2 regions of the Baekduia sp. genome follow, and region 2 is predicted to be linked to the other one. Evidence: riboswitches for the same ligand, from Rfam matches in the RefSeq annotation. Region 2 holds a riboswitch; the other holds the start of a gene.
The links. A riboswitch is a leader RNA that binds a small molecule or an ion and turns the genes downstream of it on or off. The one in region 2 is predicted to bind cobalamin.
Positions count from the first base shown of each region.

Region 1 (12,009 bases), on a different contig from region 2:
AGGGCCTGCAGGACCCGACGACGGGCGCCTTCGCGTCGACCGGCCTGTCCAACGAGTGGGCGTTCAGCGCGCTCGCGCCGGCCGGCGTCGCGGCGGTCGATCTCCTGCCGCCGCCCCCGAACAACGTGGTGAGCAAGAACGCCCGCAAGGTCTACCGCGACTACCTCTCGCCGGCCTCGTGGCCGGGCGGTTCCCCGGTGGTCACCGACTACGAGCGCGCGACGCTCAACGCCTACTCGGCGGGCATCGACCCGGCGCGCGTGGCGGCGACGCGGAACCTGATCGCCGACATCGCGTCCTACTGGCAGACGGCGTCGCCGGGCTACTGGGGCACGCCGGGCAACTTCAACGGCACGGTCTTCGGACTGCTCGCGCTGGCCGGGGCCAAGACGGCGGCGGGCGCGCAGCGCGTGCCGCAGACGTTGTTGAACAAGTCGATCACGACGGTGCGCGCCAACCAGCACACCGACGGTGGGTGGAACTGGACGAAGGCCGAGGGCGTTCCGGCGCAACTGGCCGCGGTGAGCGACATCGACATGACGGGCGCGACGCTGGCGTCGCTGTGTGTCAGCGGCGTGGCGAACACCGACAGCGCGGTCGTCGCGGGCAAGAACTTCCTCAAGGGGAAGTTGGTCAACGCCACGGGCGCGTTCAACTCGTCGTTCGGTGCCAACACGGACTCCAACGGCTGGGGCGTCCAGGGGCTGAACGCCTGCGGTATCGCCAACCAGGGGGCGGACTTCACCACCGCGATGGGCAAGACGCCGATCGACTTCCTCGTCAGCCAGCAGCTGGCCGGCGGCGGCTTCCGCTACACCACTGGCTCAACGCCCAACGCCTATGCCTCGATCGACGCGCTGCGCGCGGAGGCCGGCGGCGGCTTCTCGGCGACGCCGCCGGTGCCGACCACGGTGGGTGAGCCGCGGTTCGTCGCCAGCACGTCGTTCGTGAGTGGCACGACGAGCAAGCTCGCGGTGATCGTCGACGACGGCTCGGGCACGCTGAAGGTCTGCTCGGTGTCGGTCGCCCCGACGACCGCGACCACGACCCTCGGCGCGGTCCTGACCGCGGCGGTCAGCGGGTCGACACCGGCCGGCTGCGTCACGGGGAGCTCGCCGTCGAGTGGCGTCATCACCACCATCAACGGGGTGACCAACAGCGGTGGGTCGACGTGGAAGGCCAGCATCGACAACGGGACGGCGGCCGCGGCGAACACCGCGACGGGCGTGAGCCTGGGTGACACGATCTCGCTGAAGTACGGGGTGTAGAGGAAGACGCGCGGGTGCCGCGCCAGGGCTTGTGCCCGGCGCGGCGCCGCGCCTTTGTTGATTGGTCGTCTGTGTGTGCTGGTTTGCGTGGCACACCCGGTGGCGTTCAGCGCGTTTGCTCTGGCGGGTGCGCGGCGTGGTTCGGGGCACCGAGGGGAGTGAGCAGTAGCTGGCGCCTCGGGGCGCCCGGGGTCGTCCGCCGGCGCCTGGGCGCGGGTGGTTCGTGGCCGGTCTGAGATCCGGGTGGGTTCGGACCCCACATGGGGACACCAGACGACCCGGATCGATCCTTCGCCCCCGAAGCGCTGAGTCCGGGTCGACTGTCCCCTCATATGTAGGGGCCAGACGACCCGGACCTCCTCGAGGACGCACCGAATCGCCCGTGTCCCGAGAACCCTCACGCGGAAGACCGATGACGCCGCGAACCACCACGGCTTCCTCTCCTCGCCGCCCCAAACCACGCCACGCACCAAGACGAACACCGCGCGCTGAGCGCCACGGGCCACGACCCGCGGACCGCCGACGACACAGCGCGCCGTCCTCACGCGTGTCGCCGACGGCACCCGGAGTGCATATGACTCAGCCGATGCGCACCCGCACGGCGACGGCCTTGCCGTTACTGCGGTAGCGCAACATGTAGGTGTTGCCCGGCAGCTCGCGCGTGGTGCGCAGCGACGCCACCGTCCCGCGGGCGTACACCTTCCCCAGCCGCGTGAGCGTCGCGTTCGCCTTGCCGCCGGTCGAGGACACCAACTTGCAGGCCACCTTCGGCGCACCCTTGGCGCGCTTGACGGTGCAGACCGCATCGCGGCCGTTCTTCCCGGCCTTGCCCTGCGGACCGGTCGCCCCGATCACGCCCTGCGCCCCGGCGGCGCTCGTCGCCCCGCCCGGGCCCGCCGCGCCGGCGTCACCCTTGTCGCCCTTGGCGCCCGCGGCCCCATCCTGACCCGCCGGCCCCGCCGCCAGGCTCCCGCCCACACCATCCAGCGGCACCGACAGCGTCGCGTCCGACGCCGTGCTCGTCACCTCCAACGTCGCATGCCGCGCGCCGATGACCGACGGCGCGAAGCGCACGTTGACCGTGCAGGTCGTACCCGCCCCGGCGTCCACCGCGGCGCCCGTGCAGTGATCGGAGCTGATCAGGAAGTCGTCAACATCCGTACCGGCGAGCTTGACACCCGTGACCCCAGCGGTTCCCAACGCGGGCGTGACAACGACCGCCCGCGGCGCACCCAGCGTCTCGCGCGCCTGCGACGCGCCGAAGTCCGGCGTCGCCGCCGAGACCGACGCCGTGCACGGCGAGTCCGGCTGGCCGTCGTAGACGCAGACGCCCGCCGGTACCGAGAACGCCGAGTTGTGGCTCGCGGTCGGCAACGCGCTCGAATCGGTGCCCGCGATGGCGATCAGGTTGATGTTCCCGCTCGCACCGTCCGGGGCCGTCAGCGTCGCGCGGCCCTGATCATCGGTGGCGACGAACGTGCCGCTCGCGTCATCGAAGCCGACGCCGTACCCGGCGCCGACGGCCCGATCACCCGTTGCCGTGCCGTTGCCCCAGCCACCGGCGAACCCCGCCGGCGGCGTGTACTGCGCGGCGGTCACCTCGAAAGGCTGACCTGCGGCAACGGTCTTCGGCACACCTTCGACCCGCAGCTGCGGCGTCGCCGGGAAGGCGTACATCTCACCGTCGGGGTAGCGCAGCTCGCTGGCCTGCAAAACGAGCGTCTGGCCGTCTTGGAGGGTCGTGCATTCAGGCTGGTCGTGGTAGCCCAGGTTGTGGTAGGTGTTGTTGATCCACATGTGCCATGACGGCACCGCGCCGTCGTTGTCGACCGTTCCGTCGCCGTCCATGTCGACCTGCTGGCCGAGCGACTGCATCGGGTAGCCATCGCCGTTGTTGAGGTTGTCGATCTCGAGGACATCCGGATCACCCGGCAACGTCGTCTGGCCGGAGGCGATCGACCAGATGCTGAGCTGCGACAGCGCCGCGGCCACGGTGTCGGCCGGTGACATGCCGGCCGTGGCGCCGCACGTGACGGGCGTGGAGACCAGCGTGCTGTGAGCACCGAGGCTGACGACGCCTGAGTTCTCCCGGCCGGCGAGGTCGTTGACCTGCACGAACACGCCGGCGCCTGCGGTGGGCACGGCCACGGCAGCGACGGCGGCCGTGACCAGCGTGAGCCCGAGGGCTCGACGATACGAATACATAGGGGTTGCTCCTGTCTCGAACAGGCGGCCCCGATGTCCCGTCCTCCTCGACGGCGCAGCGGCGGCCGTCCTGTGCGCGAAGACGGTTGACGTATGTGCGCCGGCCGGGTCTTCGGGCTCGGGGTCATCCTCGGGAGCTCCTTCCCGAGCCGAACCCGGCTCAGTGGACCTGCACGCTCCGTCGTCACCCACACCGCTGCGCGTCAGCCCCGGATTCCCACCGGAGTTCCCCGCGTCCGTTGCGGGCGCCACAGTACCAGCCGGGTGTTCACCGGCACGCGCGGGCCAGCCCGGCGAGGACGCCAGACACCGCCACCTCGCGACGTGGCGCCATGCGCCCTGTGCCGCAGGTGGGCGTGAGCAGCGAGCTCGTCCCGGCGACGCCGGTCCGCGCGATCGCCGCGTTCAGCACGTCTGCGGCGTCGGTGTCGGTGTCGGGCCGGTGCGGCGCCACCACACCCCAGGCGATGCGCGTTCCGCCGGCGACCAAGCGCCGCACGGCGCCGGCCCCGTCGTCGTCGAGCCCGAGCGTGAGATCGAAGGACACCACGTCCGGCGCCGCGCGCTCGACGACGTCCCACGGCACCGCGCAGCAGAGATGCACGCCCCACGCGGGAGCGACCACGCGCAGCGGGCCCCACGCCGCTTCGACGCCCTCGGCGGCAACGGCGGCAACGGCCGACAGTGTGGGCTCGTCGATCACCAGCAGCGCGTCAAGGCCGCGATCGGCAAGAACATCAACCTGCTCGGCCACGTTGGCCGCCAGCCACACCGCGATCTCACGCGCCAGCCCGACCGGCGCGTGCTCGTCCAGCGCGCGGGCCAGCGTCAGCGGTCCGGTCACCTGCAACTTGACGATGCCGTGCGCGGGCGGCCGGAGGGTCAGCTGTCTCAGCAGCCACTCCCAGCCGCGCGGACGTTGCCGATCGCGGTCGGGCGACCAGCCGCAGCGCGCCGGATCGGCCCCGAGCCACTCGGCCACCATGTCACCCTCCAACCGCGGCAGCTGCGGGCAGAAGGGCAGGTCATAGGCCTTGACCGCCTGCGCGGCCGCGGTCCGGCCCTCGGTGTGGGGCAGGCTCCCGACCCCGGTCGTCGCCCACGCCGGGAGTCGTTCCAACACGGCCATCGGCGAAACGTACTCGTCCTGGGTCCGCCGCGAATCGTCTGGTACGGTCCGCGCCCAGAACTTCATCCATCTGATCGCGGAACGGGGAAGTCGGTGCGAATCCGACGCGGGCCCGCCACTGTCAGCGAGGATCGTTCGCCGCACGCCAGCGATGGCAGCCACTGAGCCGGGTTCGGCTCGGGAAGGCGCGGATCGGACGCTCGTGAGCCAGGAGACCCGACTGCGATCTTGACGTCGTTTCGCCCTCGTGGAACAGGGCTCAAGACATGTCGCGATCTCCTATCGCGCTCGGCCTGGTCCTCCTGGCCGGGCTCACCACCTCCCCGGCCTCGGCCGCCCCGAACGACCTCGTGCTGGTCTCGCGCGGCTTCGACGGGCTGCCGGGCTCGACCTCCTTCGGCGCGGCGGAGTCCAACGGCGCGCTGATCTCGGCCGACGGCCAGCGCGTCGCGTTCGACGCCAGCGCGCCGAACATCGTGCCGGGGGTGACCAACCGCCAGTTCCAGGTCTACGTCCGCGACCTCCGTGGCGGCGGCAACATCCTGGTCAGCCGGGCCGACGGCCCTGACGGCGCGCCATCCGACAACGGCGGCGCGCTCGCGGGCCTCGATGCCGGGGGGAGCGCCATCTCCCCCGACGGCCGCTACGTCTTCTTCACCGCTGTGCTCGGCGACGGCGACTACTACGGCTACCGCCGCGACATGCAGCGCAGCCGCACCGAGCTCGTCACCCGCGCCGACGGCCCGGACGGCGCGCCCGTCCGCCCCTACAACATCTACGCCGGCGCGGGCAACGGGCGCTACGTGCTCTTCCACGCCTCCGGCCTCGTCGACCCGCGCGTCGGCCCGCTGCCTCGCGGCGTCTACCTGCGCGACCTGGAGTCGGGGACGACGGTGCTCGTCAGCCGCGGCACCGGCAAGGACGGCATCCCGGACATCGACGACGGTCTCAGCGCCACGGGGATGTCGCCCGGCGGGCGTTACGTGACGTTTCAGTCCGGGTCGCCGGACCTGACCTCCGGGCCGACCACCTCCGGGCGGCAGATCTTCTTGCGCGACGTGCGCTACGGCACGACGGTCCTGGTCAGCCGCAAGGATGGCGCGGGGGGCGCCCCGGTGCCGGTGCACTACATCGGCTTCACGCCCGTCCGCGCCGACGGCTGCGTCGTGGCGTTCGACGCGCAGGGCGCCGATATCGCCCCCGGCAGCCCTCACAACGGCGGGGTCGAGAGCTACGTCCGCAACCTCTGCGCCGGCACGACGCGACTTGTCAGCCGCGCGGACGGCCCGGACGGCCCGCCCGCGGCGACGCCGGCGATCGGCGACTTCGGCAGCGCGGAGATCATCACCGACGGCATGAGCGCCGACGGCCGCTACGTCGTCTTCACGGCCAACGCCGGCAACCTGACGCCGGGCGTCACCGCCGCGGTCCCCGAGATCTACGCGCGCGACACGGTCGCCGGGCGCACGATCCTCGTCAGCCGCGCGTCAGGACCCGACGGCCCAGCCGACGCCGACAACACCGGGCACTACGGCGCCGCGGCGATCACGCCTGACGCCCGGTACGTCGCGTTCTCCTCCAAGGGCACCAACTTGATCCCCGACAACCAGGCCGGCTTCGGCCAGGTCTACCGGCGTGAGCTCGGCGTGCAGCCGGCCGGGGAGCCGTTCTCCGCCTGCGGCTTGACCGACGACCCGGGCCTCGGCGGCGATGCGGCACCGGCGTGTCCGGCCGGCGGCGACGGGAGCGACGGCGCCGGCGATCCACCGTCGACGCTGCCCGCCCCGCGGCCGATCCCGGTGGCGACGAAGGCACCGGGGACGCCGTCGCCAGGTGAAGCGGGTGGTGACATTCCGCCCGCGTTGGAGCCGACGCTCGTGCGGGCACCGACGCTGCGGACCGTCCGTGCCACCCGGTCGCTCGTCACGTTGTGGGTGGACCTGCCCGCGACGATCGAGCTCCGGATCGCACGCGAGGCCGTCCACGGCAAGCGGCGCACCCGGCGCGCGGCGTCACCGATCGACGCCGTGATCAAGAAGGCCGGCGCCGCCCGCGTGCGCCTGCCCAAGCTCGCGCACGCCCGCTACCGCCTGACGATTCGCGCCCTCGGCGTCGCGGGCTCCAAGAGCCCGGCCGTCATCCGGACGCTCGACTTAAGGAAGAAGACCGCTCGATGAAGCGCACGGCGTTGTTGTTGATGATGATGGTGACGACGGGCATGCTTGCCGGTGGCGGCGCGCGCGCCGCGGTGGTCGACGTTCGCGTCGAAGGCGCCGCCCAGACGCTCTTCGAGGGCCCGGTGCGCTCGTCGGGCAACCCGGTGCGTGCCACCTCCGACAGCCGGCAGCACCGCTGCGACGGCACCAACAACGGCCAGCATCCGACGCCGGGGGCGACGGCGACCGGCGCTTCGGTCGAGGGCCTGCGGACCGAGGGCATGGACTTCGATGCCAGGTGGTTCCCGGGCTTCGACGATTACTACGTCACGCGCTTCGGTCCTGATGCCGAGGACGTCGACACCTACACCTTCTGGGGCATGCTCGTCGACGACGTCTTCGCCGACGTCGGCGGCTGCCAGGCACAGGTCGACGACGGCGATCACGTGCTCTGGGCCTACGACGCGTTTCACAACCGCGGCTTCCTCAAGCTCGCCGTGGCCGGCGACTCCGCCGCCGCACCGAGCCCGACCGCGACGGTCGTCACGGGCCAGCCGCTGACCGTCAGCGTCACCCGCGCATACGGCGAGAAGAGCCCGGCCTTCACCGGCGTCGGCGGCGTGACCGTCGCGCCGGTGACGACGGCGGCCAACGGCGTCGAGACCGTCCAGCCCACTGCGCCCGGTGCCACGACCACGGCGGTCGACGGCACGGCTGACGTCATCTTCGGCACGCTCGGCTGGCATCGGATCAAGGCCGACGCCGGCGCCGGCGGCGCGATCCGCTCCGACCGTCTTGACGTCTGCGTGGTCAGCGCGCCCGGCGGGAACTGCGGCGCCGCCCCCGCCGACACCGCCGTGCGTGAGGCTCCACCGCTGCCGCCCGACCCGATCGACCCGGGCAGCGGCGGCGCGGGCGCCACGCCGAGCAAGCCGGGCGGTGGCAAGGCCCCGGCCCAGCTCGTCGGCGCGCCGATCATCGAGCTGCCGCGCTTCACGACGGCCGGGCAGAGGACGGGTCGCGTAGGGGTCCGCTGGCGGGTGCTGCAGGCCGGCGTCGGCGTGCGCCGCTGGAGGTTCTCCGCCCGCCTCGCGCGCAAGCGCTCAGGGTCCTTCACCACACTGGCGACCGGGACGAAGGGCACGACCGCGCAGCTCGAGCTCGGCGCCGGTCAGACCTGGACGGTGCGCGTGACCTTCACGGACAAGTTGGGACGCGACGTCAGTCAGACCATCGGCGACGTCCTCGTTCCGCTCGACGCGGGCGCACGCGCCGTGCGCCGCAGCGGCGCCTGGTCACGCGTACGCGACGGCGGCGCGTGGCTCGGCGCCGTCCATCGCGGTCGCACCGGTGCGACGCTGACCGCACGGCTCGCCGCCGGCCGCCCGACCATCCTCATCCGCGGGGTTCGCAAGACGGCTGACATCGAGGTGCGCGTAGGCAGCAAGCGCGCGGTCTATCGGATCAGCGGCAGCGCGACGGCGGCCACCCGGGAGATCGTCGCGGCGCCGCGAGCGCGCGCCGGCACGGTCCGGGTGCGGATCGTCTCCGGAACGGCGGGGGTCGATGGTCTCGGCGTGCGTCCGTAGGGGTGCGATCGGCACGCGGGTCCTGGCGCCCGCCGCGGGCGTCCGCAGGACCGTGCTCGGTGCGCTGACGGCGGTCGCGTTGGCCGCCGCGCCGGCGGTTGCTGCGGGCCCAGCCCCTGCCTCACCACCAAGCGCCGCTGACGGTGCTGCACTGCTCAAAGCCGAGAAGTGGATGGTCCGCGCGCAGAGCAGCGACGGCGGCCTGCCCGTCCGAGGTCTCGCCGCACGCCATCGCGTCAACCTCTGGGGCGCGCTCGGCCTCGCCGCCGCCAACGTCAACGCCCAAGATCAGGCCACGTCCGCCAACAGCCGCACGCTCTTCGGCCTGCTTCGAACGTTCGCCGCCGGCGGCGAGCTCTCCGACACCGCCGACCTCGCGCTCTACCTCCTCACCGCCCATGCAGTCGGCTTCACCGCGGTCCGCGGCGAGCAGGACGGGGTGGGTGGGACGGGGACACATGACGTCGTCGCCGACCTGCTCGCAGCCCAGCTACCCGGGACCTCGCCCGATCGCGGCGCCTTCGAATCCCAGCCCGGCTCGGGCAGCGGCGACGCGCTGTCGACCGCCTACGCCGTGGTTGCCCTCGCCTCGCTGAACAACTTCGACCGGTCCTTCGCCGGAGCCGCCGTCGACTGGCTCATCACCCATCAGAACGGGGACGGCAGCTGGGGGCCGATCCCAGGCGCACCGGGCGACGTCGAGACGACCGCGACCGTGTGCGAGGCGTTCTCCTCGGTGGGCCAGGACACCAACATCGCCGCCTCGCGCGCCGCCTCCTGGATCGGACTGCACCAGGGCGCCGACGGCGGCTGGAGCCGCACCGGCGACGGCACGACCTCCGACGTCCCGGCCACCGCCGCCGTCGCGCGGTCGCTGCTCGCCCAAGGCGTCAACCCCAACAACGCCGACAACAGCAACGGTCAATCACCGATGTCGTTCTTGCGCAGCGCCCAAGACGCCGGCGGGACCGTCGGCCGCGCGCCCGGCGTCGCCGCCGACGAGCCCACGCAGACGACCGCCATGGCGATGCTCGCGTTCGGGGGTACCGGCCTGCTCTTCGGCCCGATCGCGGGCGGCGGCGACACCGGCGTGCTGCCGAACCAGAGCCCGCCGGCGGGATTGCCCAGCGGCCCGCTGCTGCCGACCGAGACGGTGACGCCGAAGACGAGCACGCCGGCCGCGCCTGCGCCGAACGCCACAACGCCAGCCCCGGCCATCCAAGCGCCGGCAACATCACCAATGTCTTCCGCGCGCGCGGGCGTCAAGCGCGTGCAAGCCCGCCGCCACGGGACCGGCACGCGGGGTGACGGCAGCGGCGCGACCGGCGCCGGCAGCGGGACGGGCGCTGGCGGCACGGTCGGCACGCCGGGCGCGCCCCGCCGCGCGGGCAGTGGCGGCGACACCGCGACCAGCGCCGTCAGCACACCGGCAGCGGTCACCGGCGCCGGCGTCCCGTTGCCCACCGGCCGCACCGGCGGCACGCGCACCAGGACCGGTCGCACCGCGCCGCGCGAGGTCAGCGGCACGCTGATCGGCCGCCAGAGCCCGACCGAGGGCGCGCGCGGGAGTTCCGTCGCCGCTCCGGGCGCATCGGGCGCGCAGAGCGGAGGCCGCACCACGCCGTGGTGGGCCATCGCCCTCGCGCTCGCGATCGCCGCCGGAGTTCTCGGCGGCATCCGCCTCGACCGCCGCCGCCCGGAGCTCGCGCTGTGACCATCCTCGCCTCCCTCGACGCCGACCTCGGCGACGCGCTCTCGCGCCTGACCTCCGTCCTCGCCGTCCCCGTCCTGATCGCCGCGGCTGCCGTCCTCGTGCTCACCGGCATCGAGCTCGGCCGCTGGGTTGGCGAGCTCGCGCGCCGCCGCCGGGCCACAGGACCGCTAAGCGTCCTCACCCAGACCGTGCTCGAGGACCCGCTCGCCGCGACCCACCTCGCCACCGGCGCGCCCAGCGCCCCCGCGGCCACGACGCTCGAGCGCCTCGGCGCAGCCGTCGCCGCCACCGACCTCGACGGCGTCGAGTACGCGCTCGACGACTTCGAGCACAGCGTCGAGCGGCGGCTGGACCGCACGCGGATGATCGTCCGCGCCGGCCCCGCGATCGGCCTCATGGGCACGCTGATCCCACTCGCCCCCGGCCTGCGCGCGCTCGGCCGCGGCGATGTCCACCTGCTGGCCAACGATCTGCGGATCGCGTTCGCGGCGACGACCGTCGGCCTGCTCTCGGGCACCGTCGCGTTCGGCCTGACGCTCGCCCGCACGCGGCGCTGGAGCGAGGACCTCGCCTCGATGGAGCGCGCGACCGAGCGGCTGCGCGCGACGGCCGCCGCGGCTGCGACCCTGCGCGCCGAAGCCGACGCCCGCGCGTTGCTGGAAGACACCGGCGCGGCGGTCACCCGATGAGGCGCCACCGCGCGCGCGTGCGACGGCAGCTCGGCGGCGAGACCGGCGACCCGCTCGACGGCCTCGTCAACCTGTTCGACCTGGGGATCGTCCTAGCGGTCGCGTTCCTCATTGCCGGGCTCGCCTCGACGATCGACCGCGACAACGCGAAGCTGACGCCCCGTGCCCAGCAGCAGTCCCAGCAGCGCACGCGCGCGGTGCCAACGCCGGCGCAGTCCGCACCCGTTCGCGGCAAGGGCAAGGCGGTCGGGACCGTCTACCGCCTCGGCGACGGCCGGCTGATCTACACCAGGCCCAGAGGTGGCGGGTGAGAAGGGCGTCTCCCGCGCGAGTAACAAAGCGGATAGCCCTCGGCGCGCTGGCTGCCTGCGCCCTGTCCCCCGCAACCGCCGCCGCGACGCCACCCTGGACCGCCAACCAGGGCCAGCTCGACAAGACCGTCACCTACATGCGCGGCGCCCAGAACGCCGACGGCGGCTTCGGCGGTGCGGCCGGCCAGCCGTCGGACCCGCTGTTCAGCGCCTGGGTCGTCATGGCGCTCGCGGCGGCCGGCATCAACCCCAAGGACCAGCGCGTCGTCGGCGGGACCGACGCCTACACCTACGTCACCGCCCATGCCGCCGCGCTCTCCGACACCACCGACTTCGAGCGCGCGATGCTCGTCGCGGTCGCCTCGGGCACCTCGCCGCGGGACTTCGGCGGCCGCGACCTCGTCGCGGCGATCCTCGCGCGCCGGCTGCCCGACGGGTCCTTCACCCACGCCGCCGGCGGGACCACCGGCGGCATCAACGACACCGCCTTCGCCATGCTCCCGCTCAGCGCCACCGACGAGCCCGCCAAGGCGGACATCATCTCCCGTGCAGCGGCGTGGCTGGTCGGCGCGCAGAGCGACGACGGCGGCTGGTCCTGGGCGCCAGGCCGCGAGGAGTCCTCCGACATGACCGCCGCGGTCATCCAAGCGCTGCGAATCGCTCCGCAGACGCCGAAGCGAACCGCGGCCCAGCAGCGCGGCTGGTCTTACCTGCGCTCGACCCAGCGCGACGACGGCGGCTTCGCCCAGACGCCGATCGACCCGGAGTCCAACAGCGCATCGACCGCCTGGGCGCTGCAGGCGATGTGGGCGTCGGCGATCGACCCGACGACCTGGCGGCGCGCGGGCGGCACCCCGCTGGACTACCTCGCCTCGCTGCAGCAGCCCGACGGATCCATCATGTACATGAAGGGCCACAGCCTCAACGACCTCTGGATGACGGCCTACG
Region 1 is NZ_DASYJG010000023.1:64,560-76,568, forward strand. It holds gene VGO10_RS04555 (hypothetical protein) at 1-1,268, shown strand, start outside; gene VGO10_RS04560 (hypothetical protein) at 1,848-3,473, opposite strand; cobalamin riboswitch at 3,580-3,705, opposite strand; gene VGO10_RS04565 (hypothetical protein) at 3,742-4,602, opposite strand; cobalamin riboswitch at 4,631-4,842, shown strand; gene VGO10_RS04570 (hypothetical protein) at 4,869-6,779, shown strand; gene VGO10_RS04575 (hypothetical protein) at 6,776-8,347, shown strand; gene VGO10_RS04580 (prenyltransferase/squalene oxidase repeat-containing protein) at 8,325-10,061, shown strand; gene VGO10_RS04585 (MotA/TolQ/ExbB proton channel family protein) at 10,058-10,750, shown strand; gene VGO10_RS04590 (DUF2149 domain-containing protein) at 10,747-11,061, shown strand; gene VGO10_RS04595 (prenyltransferase/squalene oxidase repeat-containing protein) at 11,058-12,009, shown strand, end outside.
Region 1: another riboswitch for cobalamin. It lies ahead of VGO10_RS04570 (hypothetical protein); the one in region 2 lies ahead of VGO10_RS08130 (hypothetical protein).

Region 2 (17,790 bases):
CTGGCGCGCGCCGCCGAGCGCTACGGCGTGCCGCTCGTCGCGGCCGACCGCCTGAGCGACGAGGCGCTGCGCCACGGCGCGCCGCTGCCCGACGACCTCTGGGCGCCGTCGCCGTCCTGGCCGTCGCCACGGCGTGCCGGCGGCGGCGCGCGCGATCCCCACGCGCTCCCACTGATCGGATCCCACCCACCCGTCGACCCCGCCGCCTTCGGCACGGCCGCCCGCGGCATCGCGCTCGACGCGCACCTGTGGGTCGAGACGGCGCTCGGCGCGGTCGTGGTCGGCCTGACCGCGGCGCTGGCCCGCGACCTCGGCGGTGACCTCAAGCTCACGCTGCCCGAGCCCGGCGCGGCGCTCGAAGCCGGTGACCCCGCCGCGACCGTCAGCACGGCGGCCGGCACGTTCGGCATCTGGGCGCCGGTCGGCGGCTCGATCCTGGCGGTCAACCCGCGGCTGGTCGAGGATCCCAACCTATTGGCCCGCGACCCCGAAGGCGCCGGCTGGTTGCTGCGTCTGGCCCCGCGCGACTGGGAGCGCGATGCGCCCGCGGTCACCTGGGGCGCGGCGGCGAGCCGCCACTACGCCGCGGTCGTCGCCCGCGACGCCGAGCGCGGCGACGCGTTTGCCGACGTCCGCCTGGAGCGGCTGCGCGCGCTGCCCCCGGTGCGCAACGCCGGCGACGTCCTCGCTCACCTGCGCGCCGAGCGCGAGGCGCCGCGCTTTCCCGACGCCGAAGCCGTGACGGTCGAACTGGGCGGCCGCGTGCGCGACGCGCTGGCGGTCGACGCCGCCCTGCGTGCGCGCCTCGGCCGGATCGACCTCGTCGTGCGCTTCGCGCTCCACGAGCCCGACGCCGAGCTCCTGCTCGACCTGCGCGGCGGGCAGGCACAGCTCCTGCGACGCGAGCCCGCCGACGACGTCGACCTCGAGCTCTCCTGCAGCGGCGAGGACGCCTACCGCTGGTTCATCGGCAAGCTCGACCCGGCCAGCGCGCTGCGCTGCGGCGACCTGCGCTCCTCCGCCGGCGCGGCCCCGACCCTCCGGGCGCTCGCGGTGCTCAAGCACCTGCGGATCCCGGCATGGGATCCGGCGCCGATCTGGGCGCGCTAAGCGGCCAGGGCGTCCGGCGGCGCGACTGCCACAGCATCACCGGCGCGGCGCGCCAGCACATCCGGCAGCCGCGCGAAGACGTCGCCGTCAAGCGCGTGCGGCACGTCGCCGCCCATGATCTCCAGGACCTTCTCGACCGGCATCGAACCGCGGTAGGGCCGGTCGGCGGTGAGCGCCTCCGCGATATCGGCGACGACGAGGATCCGCGCCTCCAGCGTCAGCTCACCGCCGGTCAGGCCACGGCCGTAGCCGCTGCCGTCGAGCTTCTCGTGGTGGTTGGCTGCGACCTCGGCGAGGTCGGCGAAGGCCGGGATCCGCTGCAGGATCTCCAGCGTCCAGGTCGGGTGGCGACGCACCGCGGCCCACTCGTCGGCGTCGAGCTTGCCGGGCTTGTCGAGGATCCGGTTGGAGACGCCGAGCTTGCCGATGTCGTGCAGCAGGCCGGCGCGGCGCAGCCGGCGCTGGGCCAGCGCATCGAAGCCGAGCGCGGCCGACAGCGCCACCGCGATGTCGGCGACGCCCTCGGAGTGGCGGGCGGTGTAGGGCGTCTTGGCGTCCACGATCCCGGCAAACGCCTGGGCGATGCGATCGAGCCCGTCGTCGTCGGCGTGTAGCAGGCGATCGACCGGCTCCAACGACGCGACGCGCGGCTCGTCCAACGACGCCCAAAACGCATGGTCGTCCTCGGCCGCGCAGAGCGCGTCGACCAGCGCCGGGTCAAACCACGTGCCGCGCCGATCGCGCGCCACACCACAGGCGCCGGCCGCGCCGCCGCCCTCCTGCCAGTAGACCTCCGCGGTCTGGGCAAGGCAGAGGATGCGGCCACAGAGCGAGATCTGCTCGCCCTCCAGCGACTGCGGGTAGCCGCGGCCATCGAAGTGCTCGTCGAGATGGCGGATCGCGGTCTCGGCCTCGAGGCTCAGGCCGACATAACGGGCGACCTCGGCGCCGCGCTCGCAGCGCAGCTCGGTCAGGCCGCGCGAGCCCGCGGAGCCGTGGGCGACCAGCAGCTTGAGATGGCGCGCCTTGGCGATCGGCGAGCGGCCCGGCGCGGTCGAGCGCACGAGGTGGCGGATCGACTGGCCGGGGATGAGGTGGTCGGTGGTCTTGCGGTCGCGCTTGACGTCGGCGTCATCGGCGCCGTAGAGCGCGGCGACCTTGGCGGCGTTCGACGAGCAGCCGGCGTCCTTGAGCAAGGCGGCGTGAAAGAGCGAGGAGCGCGTCTGGGCGTCGAGGCCGAGCTGCGCCGCGATCCGCATGCTGATCAGGCAGGTGCGCTCGGCGTGGCCACGCGGTTGCCCCTCGGTGATGTCGAGTGCGTGAGAGAGCGCGGCGAGCACTTCCGAGAGCCGGACGTCCATGTCCCGGATGTCGGATCGGCTTATCCGATCGGTGAGGCGGCCGGACGCATGGTCGAGACGGCGCCGCGCCCACAAACGCCGCAGTCGGGGTCGCGCGGGACCTCCTCATGGGTGACCGCGAGCGTCGTGAGGTCGATGACCGTCGAGCGTCCGAGGCAGGCGACCGGCGTCAGGCCGGTGATGTGCGCGATCGCCTCGTTGGCCACGAGCGAGCCGATGAGGCCGCAGGCCGGCGCGTAGGTCGCCGCGGGGGAGTCATCCGAGATCGCCGAGCGGGCGGCGTCAAAGAGCGGGAAGCGGCGGCGATAGGCGGCCTCTTGGCAGGTCAGGCAACCGGTGGCGCCGGGAAGGTACGTCGGGCCGACGCGCACCAGCGGCGGGTGCTGGCTCATGCCGACGTACGGAATGCCGGCCGCCCAGCAGGCCGCGTTGACCCAGCCCGAGATCCGATCGGCGGGCCAGTCGACGGCGGCCACGACGAAGTCGGCGCCGGCGATCGCGTCGGCGACGGCGGCGGTGGAGTCCAGGCGACGAGGGATGCCGACGAAGTGACCGCGGGCGTTGAGCTGGCTCAGGCGGTCGGCTGCCGCATCGACCTTGAGCCGGCCGAGATCGTCCTGGCCATAGAGCACCTGCCGCGCGAGGTTGCTGAGCTCGACGACATCATGGTCGACACCGACGATCGTGCCGACGCCACAGACCGTGAGCATCGTCGCCGCCATGCCGCCCAGGCCACCGAGGCCGAGCACGGCGACCGTCGCCGCCTCCAACCGCGCCTGTGCCGCAGCACGCGGCATACCCGCGCCGGCAAGGTCACCGAAGTACCGCAGCTGACGGTCATAGCGCTCCAGGCCGGCGGGATCGAGATGGCGCGCGTCGTCAGTGGCGTCCTCGATCAACCCGTCGGCGGCAAGCGCCCTCAGCGCCTCATCGAGATCCTCGGCCGTCAACGCAGGAGCGACCGTGGCACGCAACGACGCCAGGATCGACGCGGGCCCCCGCGTGCCGTCGAGCTGCGCAAGCAGCTCGCCGAGCACGCGGGGATCACCGTCAAGCGCGACGTCGCCGTTCTGGCGGCCGCTGCGCATGAGGATCAGGCGACCCCGGTCAGGGATCACCTCGATCGTGGGCTTCAGCCGAGGCCACCAACGGTCGTGGCCGCAACGGGGGGCGGTCACGACCGCCGGCACGACCGTCGGCATGGCGACTAGTAGCCCTTCGTGATGGCCAGGGCCGGCAGCGTCGGCTCTTCGAGCTTCGTGATCTTGAGCATGGGGCATCCTCCTTTCTGTTTCGGGGGTCATCGAAGGCGTGCGAGGTAGATCCGCTTGGTGTGGACTGCCTCGTCGCAAGCGTCGTCACGCGGGCCGTCGTCGCGTTGGCCGCAGACCAACAGGAGCTCCAGGCCTGCGGCGTCGAGGGCGTTGGTGACCTGCGCGTGCGGGTGGTGGTGTTGCACGTGATGGCTCACGCTGCGGATCCAGCGATCCGGTTGCTCGGGGTCGCGGGCGAAGGCATGGAGGTCCGCCCGGTGCGTGAAGCGCGAAGCCGATGCGCCCGGCAGGCTCTCCCACACGAAGAAGCGATCGTCGTCGCTGCGGCAGAACGTCGAGCCGAAGAAGCCGTCATAGGTGCGGCGCGTGTTGGCATCGAACAGCACGAGCCCGCCGCGCCGCACGCGGCTGGCCAGCGCTGCCACCGCGGCGTCGAGATCGTCCGGCGCGACGCAGTTGATGACGTCGTTCATCGCCGTGACGAGGTCGACGGGCGCCCGATCGGGCAGGTGGGGGAGGGCCGCGACCTCCAGCGCCACGTCAGGCCCGAGCGCTGCTCGTGCCTCGCGCAACATCGCCCCTGATGGGTCGCAGCCCTCGGTGGTGAACCCCGCGGCGACCAACGCGGCGAGGCTGCGCCCCGTGCCGCAGCCGACGTCGAGCGCCCGTCCGCCGCCGACCCCGTGTTGCGCCGCCAGGCCCAGCAAACCGGCGAGCCACTCGCCGTACCGGTCGCCGCCGACGAAGGCTTCGTAGTGCGGAGCCAGGGCATCGTATGGAGCCGTCGACGTTTCTTTCTCCGGTTGCGTCGTCGCCTGGATCAGGGTCATGTCATGTCAAGACCCCCAAAGCGCTCAAAACCGTTTCACCTCGACACGAAGCTGTTGTCAGAACGCGAACTCGACTGGGACGTCGCAGCCTCTCGCTGCCTGCGCGAAGCCCATCGCGTAGCCCCCTCCGACGACGCTGCCGACATCGCCCAGGAGGCGCTGATCCGTGCCTGGCGCAGCCTCCGCGATGGCGTGGTGCCCGAGCATCCGATCGCCTGGCTGCGCACGATCGTCCACCGCGAAGCCCATCGACACCGGGGACGTAACACAGCCTCAATCAGCCTCGATGAGCACGGAGATATTCACGACCGGACCGCCGCTGGGCGCCTCGATCTCCTGCCTCTCCAGGTCGATGTGCGCCGAGCGGTTAGGAATCTGACCCCGCATGACCGTAAGCTGTTGCTCTTGCGGTACGTCGACGACCTCACGCAGCCTGCCGTTGCCCTTGCCCTCGGGATCCCTGAGGGCACGGCCAAAGTGCAGTTGCATCGGGCACGTGGGCGGTTGCAGCGAGTTCTGTCCGAGCACGAAGGCGGGGATCAGCCATGAGCAAGACGACCACAGTCGCGGAGCGACGAAACGGCGCGGCCAATAAGCCGCACGAGCTAGACAGCAACATTGTCAAGGCGTTGTCGCACCCTCTGCGCATGAGGATCCTCACGCGGCTCAACGAGGGCGTGGCCAGCCCGAACGAGATGTCCAAGGAGTTCGAGGAGTCCCTGCCGCTCGTCAGCTACCACGTTCGGATCCTGCGCGAGCTCGATTGCATCGAGCTCGTGCGGACCACGCCCCGTCGCGGGGCGATCGAGCACCACTACCGAGCGTTGACGCGCCCATTTTTGGACGACGACGATTGGGCGCAGCTGCCGCCCAGCGCCCGGAAGGCCGTGTCGAACACCGTCCTCAGCAAGATGCTGGGAGACGTGCGCACCGCGGTCACCGCCGGCACGTTCGACGAGCGGGCGGATCGACATCTGTCCTACGCGCCCCTCATGCTCGACGAGCAGGGCTGGCGTGACCTCGGCGATCGCCTCGGCGAGGTGCTCGCCTGGGCCATCGAGGAGCAGGCGACCAGCGCGGGTCGCCTGCAGGACGGGCAGAGCGGTGGACCAGAGGTGCGCGCGCGGTTGAGCATGCTCGCCTACTCGGCGCCGCCCACGGGCTCCGAGAGCGCGGCGCCCAAGCGCCGCCGCTCGAAGCGCTAGCGCCAATCTGGATGAGGATGTTGGTTCGGTTCCCGACGGCGGGAGCATTGCTCTGCGTGCTTCTGCTGCTCGGAGCCTGCGGGAAGGACGATGCCGGCAACCAGCGACCGTCCGCCGATCACGGTGGGACGCTGACGATGCTGGCGGCGTCCGATGTCGACTTCCTCGATCCCGGTCACACGTATTACTCGCTGGGCATCCAGGTCGCGCTCGCAACCCAGCGGCCGCTCTACGGCTTCCGGCCGGACGACCTCTCGCAGCCGGTGCCCGATCTCGCGTCGGCGCTTCCTGTGATCTCCGCCGACGGTCGCACGATCACCGTGCGGATCCGTCGTGGCGTCCGGTTCTCGCCGCCGGTCAACCGCGAGGTGGTCGCTCACGACGTCGCCTATGCGTTTGACCGCTTCTTCAGCGTGAACGTGGGCGGCCAGTACCCCGGCTACTTTGCCGATCTGATCGGCGCGCCGGCCAAACCGACCAAGGGCGTGCACGCGATCAGCGGGATCACGACGCCCGACGCGCGCACGATCGTCTTCCATCTGCGCAAGCCGTCTGCGGCCGCCTTCGTCGGTGCGCTCACCCTGCCGGCCAGCGCACCGGTGCCCGAGGAGTACGCCAAGGCGTTCGACGCCGAGAACCCGTCGACCTATAACACCCACGTCGTGGCGACAGGGCCGTACATGGTGCGCAACGATCGTGACGGCGCGACGGTCGGCTATCAGGCCGGCCGCCGGATCGAGCTCGTGCGCAACCCGAACTGGGATCGTGCGACCGACCGCCGCCCGGCGCGCCTCAACCGCGTGATCATCCAGACCAACGCCTCGGACTCCAACGTGGCGGCTCGTCAGGTCCTGGCCGGCACACACAAGGTGCTCGACGGCATCCCGCCACCGCCCGTCCTCGAGGACGTGGCCGAGCACCACCGAGACCAGGCCGTGCAGCTGCCGATGGGCGGCTACCGCGTCCTGCCGATTAACACGACGATCAAGCCGTTCACCAACCTCAACGTCCGCAAGGCCGTGGTGGCGGGCTTCGACCGCCAGGCCGCTCGTCAGGCACGAGGCGGGCCGATCACCGGTCCGTTGGCAACGCACTTCCTGCCGCCGGGCATCCCGGGCTTCGAGGAGGCCGGCGGGCTGGCGGGACCAGGCTATGACTTCCTCTCGGTCGCCCACCCGCGCGGCGATGCGGCGCTCGCGGCGACCTACATGCGGCGAGCCGGTTACCCGTCGGGCCGCTACACCGGCAAGGAGAAGTTCCTTGTCGTGGCCGGCAACAGCCCGTCGGAGAAGCTGGTGGCCCAGGTTGTGCAGTCGCAATTCGAGAAGCTCGGGTTCCGCATCCGGCTGCGGTACGTGCCTTCTGACGCGCTCTTCACGGATTGGTGCGCGGTGCCGTCGCGCAAGCTCCTGACCTGCGGCAGCGGCCTGGCGTGGCTCAAGGACTTCCCAGATCCGCAGCCGATGCTCCAACCGGTCTTCGACGGTCACGCGATCGCGCCGACCAGCAACACCAACTACTCACAGCTCAACGACCCAGCGATCAACGCCGCGATGGCGAAGGCCGTCTACCTCCGCGGCGCCGCTCGGCGACAGGCATGGGCCCAGATCGATCGCATGATCGTCGCCCAAGCGCCCGGTGTCCCGCTGCAATGGGACGTGAGCACGCTGATCCACTCCAAGGACGTCGCCGGCGTGCCGAACGTCTACTTCGACAGCTGGGACTTGTCCTACACGTCGCTGAAGTAGGGGCGACCTTCGGCCGGCCTACTTCAGGCTGAGTGCGGTCTGCTGGCGCAGCGCGATGCGGCTGCTCTCGTCCGCAGAGAAGCGCTGTGGGTACTTCTTGGCCGCGGGCGCTTGCCGATTGATCGCCGCGTAGGGCAACGCAGAGAGATCACCGGCGACAACAAACCCGCCGCTCACCGGCACCTCCCAGCGGACGCGGTTGGCTTTTGGACCGCGGCTGGTCAGCCGCGCCGCCGCGCAGTGTCGAACGCTCGCGGTGGAGTTCCAATCGTCGTCGCTGATGGCCGAAACGACCTTCTGCTGTGGGATACCGGGCAGAGTGGCGATGTGCACGTCGTCCTGGCGTGGCCACCATTCGGTCCGCTCTGGCGACGGCGACGGCTTAGCTGCGCTGGTGCGCCGGCGGTCGATATCCAGGAAGCGACGAACGCCCAACCGTGTCCGAATCCACGCCTCCTCGGGACAGACGCGCAACGGGGCTCCGATGCCGTCGTGCGCGATGCTCTGCACGAGCGTGCACTGGGCATAGAGGCCGGGCGTCTCGTCGACGGAGATGCGTAGAGCGTTTGGGGCGACACCCGTGAGGCGCATCACCGGAACGACGATCGAGTCGCGCATCGTGTCGTTCCAGTCGTTCTCGCTGAGCACGAGCAATTGCTCGGCCGCCGCGCCGTTAACCTTGTTCTCGTAGAGCCAGCCGGCTCGAGGCCCACTCAAAGCAGGCCGTGTTCCACTGCCAGGCGGCTGCTGGCGCGGATCGCCTCCAGGCGCTCATCGTCCTGAGCGAGTTCACGGTATGCGGCGAGCTTCTCCGCGCGCTCGGCCTCAGCCGTCAGCAGCTCGTCGGCATAGACGACCAGGGCATGGAGTTTCTGGGCACTGGAGGCACCAGCATCGACGAGGCCGGTTGCCGTTGCGGTGGCGAGCGCGTGCTCGACCCGTTGGTCACGGGTGGTGTAGATGCGCGCAGATGGGGCTGCAGCCTTCGCCATGTCGAGGAGCGTAGCGCGGTGCATATGTCGGTGCAAGATGTGCACCGACGAGTATCGCATTCTCAACGCAGAAGGACCCTCCGAAGAGGGCCCTTCTGCGCGATGCGGATGAGAGGACTCGAACCTCCACGGGATTGCTCCCACGGCGACCTGAACGCCGCGCGTCTACCAATTCCGCCACATCCGCTGGCGTCAGGCGAGCATATCGCTCACCGGGCGCTCAGCGTCCAGACGTGGCCTCCTGCGTGCTTGCTAGGATGGACACCCCCAGGCCGCCATCGTCTAGGGGACTAGGACGCTGCCCTCTCACGGCGGAAACCGGGGTTCGAATCCCCGTGGCGGTACTCCAGAAACCCCCGGCCTTCCGGGGGTTTCGTCGTTGACGGACCAATCGCATGGGGCCAGGTCTTGACTTCCGGCCAGTAGCGTGCACGTGCCAATGCGGCAAGAATCCTGCGCATGTCAAGGATGAATCGTCGTTCTCTCCGTCCCGCCGCTGCACGCATGCTTGCGGCCGGCGTGCTCGCCGCGGGTTTCGTGGTGCCGGCCACGGCTTCTGCCGGGCTCTTGGATTCGGTCTCGGGCTGGTGGCCCATGTACGAAGGCTCCGGCCAGACCATCCACGACCTGTCCGGCAAGGGCAACAACGGCACGCTTGGCTCGACGCCCGGCGTCGATGCCAACGATCCAACCTGGATCAAGGGCTTCCTGTTCGGCTCCGCGCTGCGCTTCGACGGCAACGACTTCGTGCGCATTCCCGACTCGTCGGCGCTGGAGCCGCAGAACATCACGGTCTCGGCGTGGATCCGCGCCTCGGGCTCGCCGGGCACCAACCGCTACATCATCAGCAAGGGCGCGTCGAACTGCGACGCCGCTTCCTACGGTCTCTACTCGACCTACTCGGGCGGCCTGCGCTTCTACATGTACGACACGACGGGCCATGAGCGCTACTCCGGCCTCGCCAACCAGGACAACGTCTACAACGGCAAGTGGCACCACGTCGCCGGTACCTGGGACGGCACCACCGCCAAGCTGTTCGTCGACGGCAAGCTGATCCCCGGCTCGACCGACACCGGCGGCACCATCGACTACAACATGCCGACGACCGGCGATGGCGGCATCGGCGGCTATCTCGGCACCTGCGACCTGTACTACACGGGTGACATCGACGACGTGGCGATCTTCAGCCAGGCGCTGCCGATCGACAAGTACTGGTCGGCGCTGTCGCTCCTGTTCCCCAAGCCGCTGCGCTAGGTCCACCCCCCGACCGCAGCGGAGGCTGCGGCGACGGCACCCGACGGGCCGCGAGCCCTCGGGTGCCGTCCGCCGCGCCTCCTTCACTCCGGACAGGTCGTGCCTAGCGACCGCGGTCCGGTGCGGGTTCGTGCGTCTCCAGCCAGGGGACGATGCGAGGCTCTCAAGCGACGCGAACGGCGTCCAGAGCCGGTCCGGCAGATGTGCGCGAACCGGCCGCGAGAGCGCGCTTCATCGAGCCTTGATCCTTCGCGGCTACCGTGAGCGGACGCCATGTTGCGCCGCCCCGGACCACCGCTGCTGCTCGCCACGCTGACCGCGATCGCCCTCGCGATCACCGGCGTGCTCGCCAAGCTGGTCCCGCTCACGCGCCAAGGCGACGCCAGGACGCTCAACGGCTTCGTCGACCTCAACGCGCCGCACCTGACGCCGGCGCTGAACACGATCGCGCACCTCGCCGACCCGGGGCCCTACGCGCTGACCGGCCTCGTGCTCGCGCTGATCGCCTTGGCGCGCGGCCGCGCGCGCGTCGCGGCAGCGATCCCGCTGCTCTTCCTCGCGACCGGAACGACCACCGAGGCGCTCAAGCACCTGTTGGCCACCCAGCGCTTTGACGAGTGGCTCCATCACTCCCAGATCGCGGCCGCCTCGTGGCCCTCGGGCCACTCGACGGCGGCGATGACGATGGCGCTCTGCGCCGTGATCGCCGCGCCGCCGCGCGCTCGCCCGACGGTCGCGGCCATCGGCGGCGCCTTCGCGGTCGCCGTCGCCTACGCGATCCTCACGCTCGGCTGGCACTTCCCGTCCGACGTCTTCGGCGGCTACCTGGTCGCCGCGACCTACGTGCTGCTCGCGGTCTCGGCGATCGCGTTCAGCGAGCGCCGCTGGCCGAGCCGCCGCGGGGTGGAGGCGGGCAGCCGCCCGGTCGACCTCGTCCCCGCGCTCGGCGTCGCGCTGGTCGGTGCGGGGGCGGCTGCCGGGGTGGCGCTCGCGCGGCCGCGCGCCATCCTGGACTACGCGGCCGCGCACACGACCTTCGTGGCCGGCGCGATAGCGATCGCGGTCCTCGCGGCGCTGCTGGCCGGTGTGATCGGCTCGGGCTTCCGCGCCTCGTCTACGCCTTCGTAGCGCCCGGCTCCCACAGCGGCTCGTCGCCGCCGTTGGCCGCGCGGCTCAGGATGAAGAGCAGGTCCGAGAGCCGGTTGAGGTAGCGCACGACCTCGGGGTTGCCGTCCTGCACCAGGATCGCCCGGCGCTCGGCGCGCCGGCAGACCGTGCGGCAGACGTGCAGGTGCGCGGCGGCGGGCGTCCCGCCGGGCAGCACGAAGGACTTCAGCGGCGCCAGCGTGGCGTTGACCTCGTCGCAGGCGCCCTCTAGCCACGACGTGTAACCCTCGTCGACGCGCAGCCGCTCGCGGTCGCCGCCGTGCGGCACGGCGAGGTCGGCGCCGACGTCGAAGAGGTCGTTCTGGATCCGTCGCAGCCACGTCGCTTGCTGCTCGGGGAGATCGGGGAGCGTGAGCGTGACCCCGAGCTGCGCGTTGAGCTCGTCGACGACCCCGTACGCCTCGATGCGCGGGTGCGTCTTTGGCACCCGGCTCATGTCGCCGAGGTGCGTCTCGCCGCCGTCGCCGAGCTTGGTGTAGATCCGGGTGAGGTTGACGGTCATCGTGAGTCGGAGGCTATCGCCGCCGGCCCGCCTCCGAGGCGCCCGGAGCGGTAGGATCGTCGAGCAAATCAGGGTCGGTGGCCAAGGGAAGTCGGTGCAAATCCGACGCGGACCCGCCACTGTGACCGGGCGAGTGCCTCGCCGCACGTGTCGCGCCAGCGCGACGCAGCCACTGGGAATCAAGCCCGGGAAGGCGCGGACGAGGAGAGGCCCGGGAGCCAGGAGACCTGCCTCCGACCAACAAGGACTCGACGCCCTCGTGGCAAGGGTTGGTTCCCACATGACGAAGAAGATCCTCGGCCTCCTGGTAGGAGGCCTCATGCTCGCAGCATCCGCGAGCCCGGCGATGGCGGCGAAGGTGACCGTCGAGATCGAAGGGCTCAGCGCCATCGTGCCGCCGACAGTGGTCACCACGCCGGCGACGGTCTCCAAGGATGGCGAGGAGATCTGCCCGGACGGCGACAATGTCCTCGGCGCGGTGGATGCCGTGACCAAGGGAGATTGGGCCGGGAGCCAGTACGGCGCAACCCGCATCCTCGCTGAGGATCACCCGTTCATCCCCGGCGACGCCGGCTGGGTGTTCGTCGTCAACGGCGTCGCTCGTGCTGACTATGGCTGCACGGCCCCGGTCCATGACGGCGACAAGATCCTCTGGTACGCCAGCGCCGGCTTCGGCGCCTTCCATGTCGACAAGGGCTTTGACGACCCGGTGCTGCTCGACGCGCCGGTCACCGCCGTGCCCGGCCTGGCGTTCAGCGTGACGGCGACGAACACCGACACGACCTATGACGACGCCGGGTCACCGACCAACACGGCGTTCTCGCCGTCGGCCGGCGCGACGGTCAGCGGCGGCGTCGCGGCCGTCACGACCGGCGCGGACGGCAAGGCATCCGTGACCGTCGGTGGCGGTCCCTACACGCTGGTCGTGACCAAGGACAAGCGCGCGCCCGGCCGGATCGTCGGCTGCGCCACGACCGGCAGCGACGGCCGCTGCGGGACGTCGCTGCGCCCCTGCCCGGTCAGCAGCGATGGCTGCGGCACGCCGCCGATCGGTCCGCCGCAGCCCTGCGTGACCAACGGCCACGACGGCTTCTGCGGCTCGCCCGACAAGGTGGTGGCCGACGCGGCGATCACCGGCGTCTCGGAGGGCAAGAAGTACAAGAAGGGCACCGGCCCGCGTGAACTGGCGGGCAAGGTCGCCAACGACGGCTCCGGCCTCGCCGACGTCCGTCTGCGTCTCACGCGCACCGATGGCCGCAAGTGCGCGACCTATGACGGCAAGACCGAGAAGTTCAAGGCGTTGAAGAAGTGCGGCGCGACGCACGGCGTGTGGTTCTCGGTTGGTGCCAAGCAGGACTTCACCTACCTGCTCCCGTCCAAGCTCGGCCGCGGCCGCTACGTCCTCGACGTGGAGGTCACCGACAAGGCCGGCAACACCACCAAGTCGCTGGCCCGCGGCAGTTCGCGCGTGGTGTTCTTCGTTGCCTAGCTGGTCCCGCGCCCATGGCCGCGCGCTCGCGACCGCCGCTGCCGCCTCGTTGGCGGCGGCGGTGGTCGCCGGCTGCGGCCTGGGCGCGGGACCGAAGGCGAGCGATACCGAGCTGTTGGTGTCCAAGGACTTCGGCGCCGAGCCGATCGTCCAGACCGACCAGCCGAAGACCGGCGGCTCGGACACCGTGATGCGCCTGCTGCAGCGCAACGCGCCGAAGGTGACGACGCGCTTCGGCGGCAACTTCGTGCAGTCGATTGACGGCGTCAGCGGCGGTCGCAGCGGCGGCACCCCGGCCGACTGGTTCTTCTACGTCAACGGCGTCCTGGCCGACAAGGGCGCGACCTCGATCAAGGTCCACCAGGGCGATCGCGTCTGGTGGGACTACCACGACTGGGGCGCCACCGACGACGTCCCAGCCGTCGTCGGCTCGTTCCCCGAGCCGTTCCTCCACGGCATCGACGGCCGCCGGCTGCCGGCGCGCGTGGAGTGCACGGAGCCGCAGAGCGATGTCTGCGAGACCGTCGCCGACAAGCTGTCGGATCTGGGACAGGTCGCCGCGCGCGGTGGGGTCGGCAACAGCTTCGTGGTTGACACCCTGCGGATCCTCGTCGGGCCGTGGCGCGCGCTGCGCAATGAGTCGACGGCCAAGCTGCTCGAGCGGGGCCCGGCCGGGAGCGGCGTCTACGCCAAGCCTGCGGCCGACGGCAAGTCCATTGCCTTGCTCGATGCTGCCGGCCACGTTACGCGGACGCTCGGCGCGGGCACCGGTCTGATCGCCGCGACGCAGGTCAGGGACGCCAAGGACGAGGTCAGCGACCCGGTCTGGATCGTGACCGGCACCGACGATGCCGGCGTGGCTGCGGCGGCCGCCGCGCTCGACGAGGGCGCGTTGAACGGGCACTTCGCGGTGGCCGTCTCGGGCGGCAAGCCCATCGGACTTCCGGACCGCGGCCAGTGAGGTATCGCCGCCGCGCGAGCCCGCTGCACGCGGCCCGCGCCGCGGCGGGTGGCGCGTGGTGCGCGGCGCTCGCGGCGGCGGCATTGGCGGCTGAGCATCCGATCGTGCTGGTCGCCCTCACGCTAGTGGTCTTGGCGGGTGCGGCGGCTGCAGGTGTCGTGCGCGAGGTCGGGCGCATCACCTTGTGGATGGTGCCGTGGGCGCTGGCGATCGCGGTCATCAACATGTTGGTGGTGCGCGAGGGCTTCACGATCCTCGCCCGCCTGGGGGAGATCCCGCCCTTCGGGCAGGTCGACCTGACGCTTGAGGCGTTGGTGTACGGGTTGCTCTTCGGGCTGCGGTTGCTGACGGTCGCCGCGGCGTTCGCGGTCTTCACGGTCGCGGTCGATCCCGACGACCTGCTGCGCGTCCTGCGCCGGGCCTCGGTGCGCTCGGCGCTGGCGGCGACGCTGGCGACACGGCTGGTGCCGGTGCTCGCCGCCGATGCCCAGCGCATCGACGAGGCACGGCGCTGCCGGGCTGATCGCGGCGGCGAGGGTGCGACGGCACGCTTGGCCGTCCTGCGCGCGGTGGCCAGCGGCGCGCTGGATCGGGCGCTCGACGTCGCCGCGACGCTGGAGGTGCGGGGCTATGGCAGCGCACGGCGTGGTGGGCGGTCTGGCCGGCCGTGGTCGCGCCATGACCAGGCGTTCCTGGCATCGGCCGTCGCGCTGGTCGCGTTGACCGTGGCCGCACGCGTGGTGCCGGTGGCGGCCTTCGACCCGTATCCGGAGATCACGGGCGCGGGCGTTGGAGAGGCGTTGGCGCTCGCGGTCGTGCTCGCGGTCGTCGCCTTGGCGCCGTTCGTCGACCGCCGGGGGATCGCGCCATGACGCCGCCGATTTTGGAGCTCGAGCACGTCACCTACACCTACGCGGGTGCGGCGTCGCCCTCGCTGCGCGACGTCTCGCTGCGGGTGCAGGAGGGCGAGATGGTGGTGTTGGCCGGCCGCTCGGCCGGCGGCAAGTCCACCATGTTGCGCGCGGCCTCCGGGTTGGTCCCGCACTTTCATGGCGGGACGTTCGGCGGTGTGGTGCGCGTCGGCGGGATGGACACGCGCGAGCACGGCCCGGCGGAGCTGTCGCGCATCGCCGGCTCGCTCTTCCAGGACCCCGAGTCGCAGGTCGTGCTGACGACGGTGCGCGCCGAGCTGGCGTTCCCGTTGGAGAATCGCGGCCATGGGCCGGCGGCCGTCGCGCGCGGGGTGGAGGAGGCGGCGCTTGCGCTCGGGATCGCGCACCTGCTGGAGCGCGCGACCAACGAGCTGAGCGGCGGTGAGCTGCAGCGCGTGGCGCTCGGCGCAGCGCTGGCCGGGCGACCCAAGTTGGTGTTGTTGGACGAGCCGACCTCGCAGCTCGATCCCGTCGCCGGCGACGAGCTGATCTGGTTGCTGCGGCGGCTCAACGAGGAGTGGGGCACGACGATCCTCCTCGCCGAGCACCGGCTGGAGCGCTGCCTGCCGGCCGCCGATCGCGTCGTGGTGATGGCCGACGGCGCCATCGCCTGCGACGCGCCGCCACCTGAGTTCCTCGCCTGGGCCGGCGACGCCGCGCCCGAGCTGCAGACGCCGGCGGCCCGCATGTTCCGAGCGGCCGGGATCACACCACCGCCCTCGGGCGTCAAGGAGGCGCGCGCCGCGCTGCGCGCCCGCGGCATCGACCTCGACGCCGACGCACCCTCCACCGACATCGAGGGACGACTGATGGTCGATAGCCGGCCATCAGTCGTCCCTCGACGCGCTGGGGGAGGGATCGATGGCGTTGAGGGTGAGGATGCGAGCGCGCCACGGAGGCCGGGGCGCAAGGAGCGCCGCGACGCCGCGCTCGTCTTCGACGGCGTCTGGCACGAGCGCCGCGGCGGCGCGGTGGTCCTGCGCGGCGTCGACCTGGCGATCGCGCCCGGCGAGCGTGTGGCGCTGATGGGGCGCAATGGCGCGGGCAAGTCCACCATGTTGCGCCACGCCGCCGGCCTGATGGCGCCGACGCGCGGCAAGGTGCGCGCCTCCGGGCGGGTCGCGCTGCTGCTTCAGGATCCCAACGACTACCTGCTGCACGAGCGCGTCGGCGACGAGGCGTCGCTCGGCGCGTTGGCTGCCGTCGGTCTCGACCAGCTGCTCGACCGCCACCCGCGCGATCTCTCCGGTGGTCAGCGCCAGCGGCTGGCGCTCGCCATCGTCCTGGACTCCGAGGAGCCCGCCGCGGTCATCGGCCTCGATGAGCCGACGCGCGGCATGGACCGCGCCGCCAAGGCGGCGCTGACCGAGCGGCTGGCGGGCTTTGCGGCGGGCGGTGCCGCGATCGTCGTCGCCACGCACGACCCCGAGTTCGCCGCCGAGGTCGCCGACCGCATCATCTTGCTCGCCGACGGCCGCCCGATCGCCGACGGCCCGGCGGGCGCCGTCCTGGCCGGCGGCTGGTACTTCGCGACCGAGACGGCGCGCGTCACCGGTGGCCGTGCGTTGCTTCCCGACGCCGGCGCGGCGCTCCTGCACGAACACGATTACACGGAGGTCGTTGTCCCGTGACCTGGCAGCTGACCACCTTCTCGCTGCTGGCGCTCGTCCTCGGGCTCGGCTTCGCGTGGTACGAGCGCACGCACCCCTCCAGCAAGGTATTGGCCATGGTCGCGACGCTGGCCGCGCTCGCCGCGCTGGGCCGGATCGCCTTTGCGCCGCTGCCAAACGTCAAGCCGACGACCGACATCGTGTTCTTGACCGGCTTTGTGCTGGGCGGCGCGCCCGGCTTCGCGGTCGGCGCGCTGGCGGCGTTGTCCTCCAACCTGGTCTTCGGCCAGGGGCCGTGGACGCCGTGGCAGATGGTCGCCTGGGGCATCGTCGGCGTCATCGGCGCGGGCTGGGCGCTGCTCATGCGCGGCCGGCTGCCGCGGATCCCGACCGCGGCGCTGCTCGTCGTGTGTGCGCTCTTCTTCGGCGCGCTGACCAACCTATCCACCTTGACCGCGGCCGGTGGGACGCCGTCGCTGCGCCAATGGGCGGCGGTCGAGGCTGCCGGCCTGCCGTTCGACCTTGCGCACGCCGTCGGCAACGTCGTGTTCTTCCTCGCCTTCGGTCCCGCGCTCGTGCGCGTGCTGCGGCGCTACCGCGCGCGTCTCGAGGTCCGCTGGACCCCAGCGCCACCGACCCTGCTCCCGACCCTCCCGGATCCTCCCCGATGACCAAGATCACCATCTTGCTGGCGACCCTCGCGCTGACCTCGGCGTTTGCACCCGCCGCTCACGCCTCCGACCGCTCCGCCGCGCGCACGGGCGCCGCCTGGCTCTCGACAGCCGTCAAGCCCGGTGCCGACGGCATGGCCGCCGACGCGGTCGTCGCCCTGCGCGCTGCTGGCCGCCTGCCGTCGGCCGAGGCCGCGCGCCGTGCCCGCGCGCTGCGCGCCGGCGCCAACGGCTACGCCCGCACCGCCGGTGCGACCGGCAAGACGATCCTCGCGCTTGCCGCCGCCCGCAGCGGCAGCGCGCGTTGCGCCGGCAACGTCGATCTCCTCACGCGCCTGCAGTCCTACGGGCGCGCAGGTCGCTACGGCAGCACGATCTTCGACCAGACGCTCGCGATGCTCGGGGCACATGCGCTGCACGCAGGCCCGTCGCAGCGCGCGATCACCGTGCTGCTGAAGGCCCGCGGGGCCGGCGGGTGGAACTTCAACATGACGCGCTCCGGCGGCCGTGCCGACGATGTCACGAGCACCGCGATGGCGATCCTGGCCGCGCGGGCGGCTGGCGTCTCGGCCGGCAACGGCACCCTGCGCGCCGGCCTGCGCTGGCTGCGCGCCCAGCGCACGGCGGCCGGCGGCTTCGCCCTCGGCCGGCGCGATCGCAACGAGGCCAACTCGACCGCGCTGG
Region 2 is NZ_DASYJG010000035.1:123,492-141,281, forward strand. It holds gene VGO10_RS08060 (SCP2 sterol-binding domain-containing protein) at 1-1,110, shown strand, start outside; gene VGO10_RS08065 (HD-GYP domain-containing protein) at 1,107-2,471, opposite strand; gene VGO10_RS08070 (TOMM precursor leader peptide-binding protein) at 2,492-3,673, opposite strand; gene VGO10_RS08075 (class I SAM-dependent methyltransferase) at 3,772-4,575, opposite strand; gene VGO10_RS08080 (sigma-70 family RNA polymerase sigma factor) at 4,579-5,124, shown strand; gene VGO10_RS08085 (helix-turn-helix domain-containing protein) at 5,121-5,780, shown strand; gene VGO10_RS08090 (ABC transporter substrate-binding protein) at 5,837-7,528, shown strand; gene VGO10_RS08095 (hypothetical protein) at 7,547-8,176, opposite strand; gene VGO10_RS08100 (hypothetical protein) at 8,242-8,520, opposite strand; tRNA gene VGO10_RS08105 (tRNA-Leu) at 8,624-8,707, opposite strand; tRNA gene VGO10_RS08110 (tRNA-Glu) at 8,792-8,864, shown strand; gene VGO10_RS08115 (LamG domain-containing protein) at 9,025-9,774, shown strand; gene VGO10_RS08120 (phosphatase PAP2 family protein) at 10,048-10,902, shown strand; gene VGO10_RS08125 (cob(I)yrinic acid a,c-diamide adenosyltransferase) at 10,889-11,443, opposite strand; cobalamin riboswitch at 11,505-11,692, shown strand; gene VGO10_RS08130 (hypothetical protein) at 11,724-12,932, shown strand; gene VGO10_RS08135 (DUF4430 domain-containing protein) at 12,925-13,893, shown strand; gene VGO10_RS08140 (energy-coupling factor transporter transmembrane component T) at 13,890-14,765, shown strand; gene VGO10_RS08145 (ABC transporter ATP-binding protein) at 14,762-16,456, shown strand; gene VGO10_RS08150 (hypothetical protein) at 16,453-17,106, shown strand; gene VGO10_RS08155 (hypothetical protein) at 17,103-17,790, shown strand, end outside.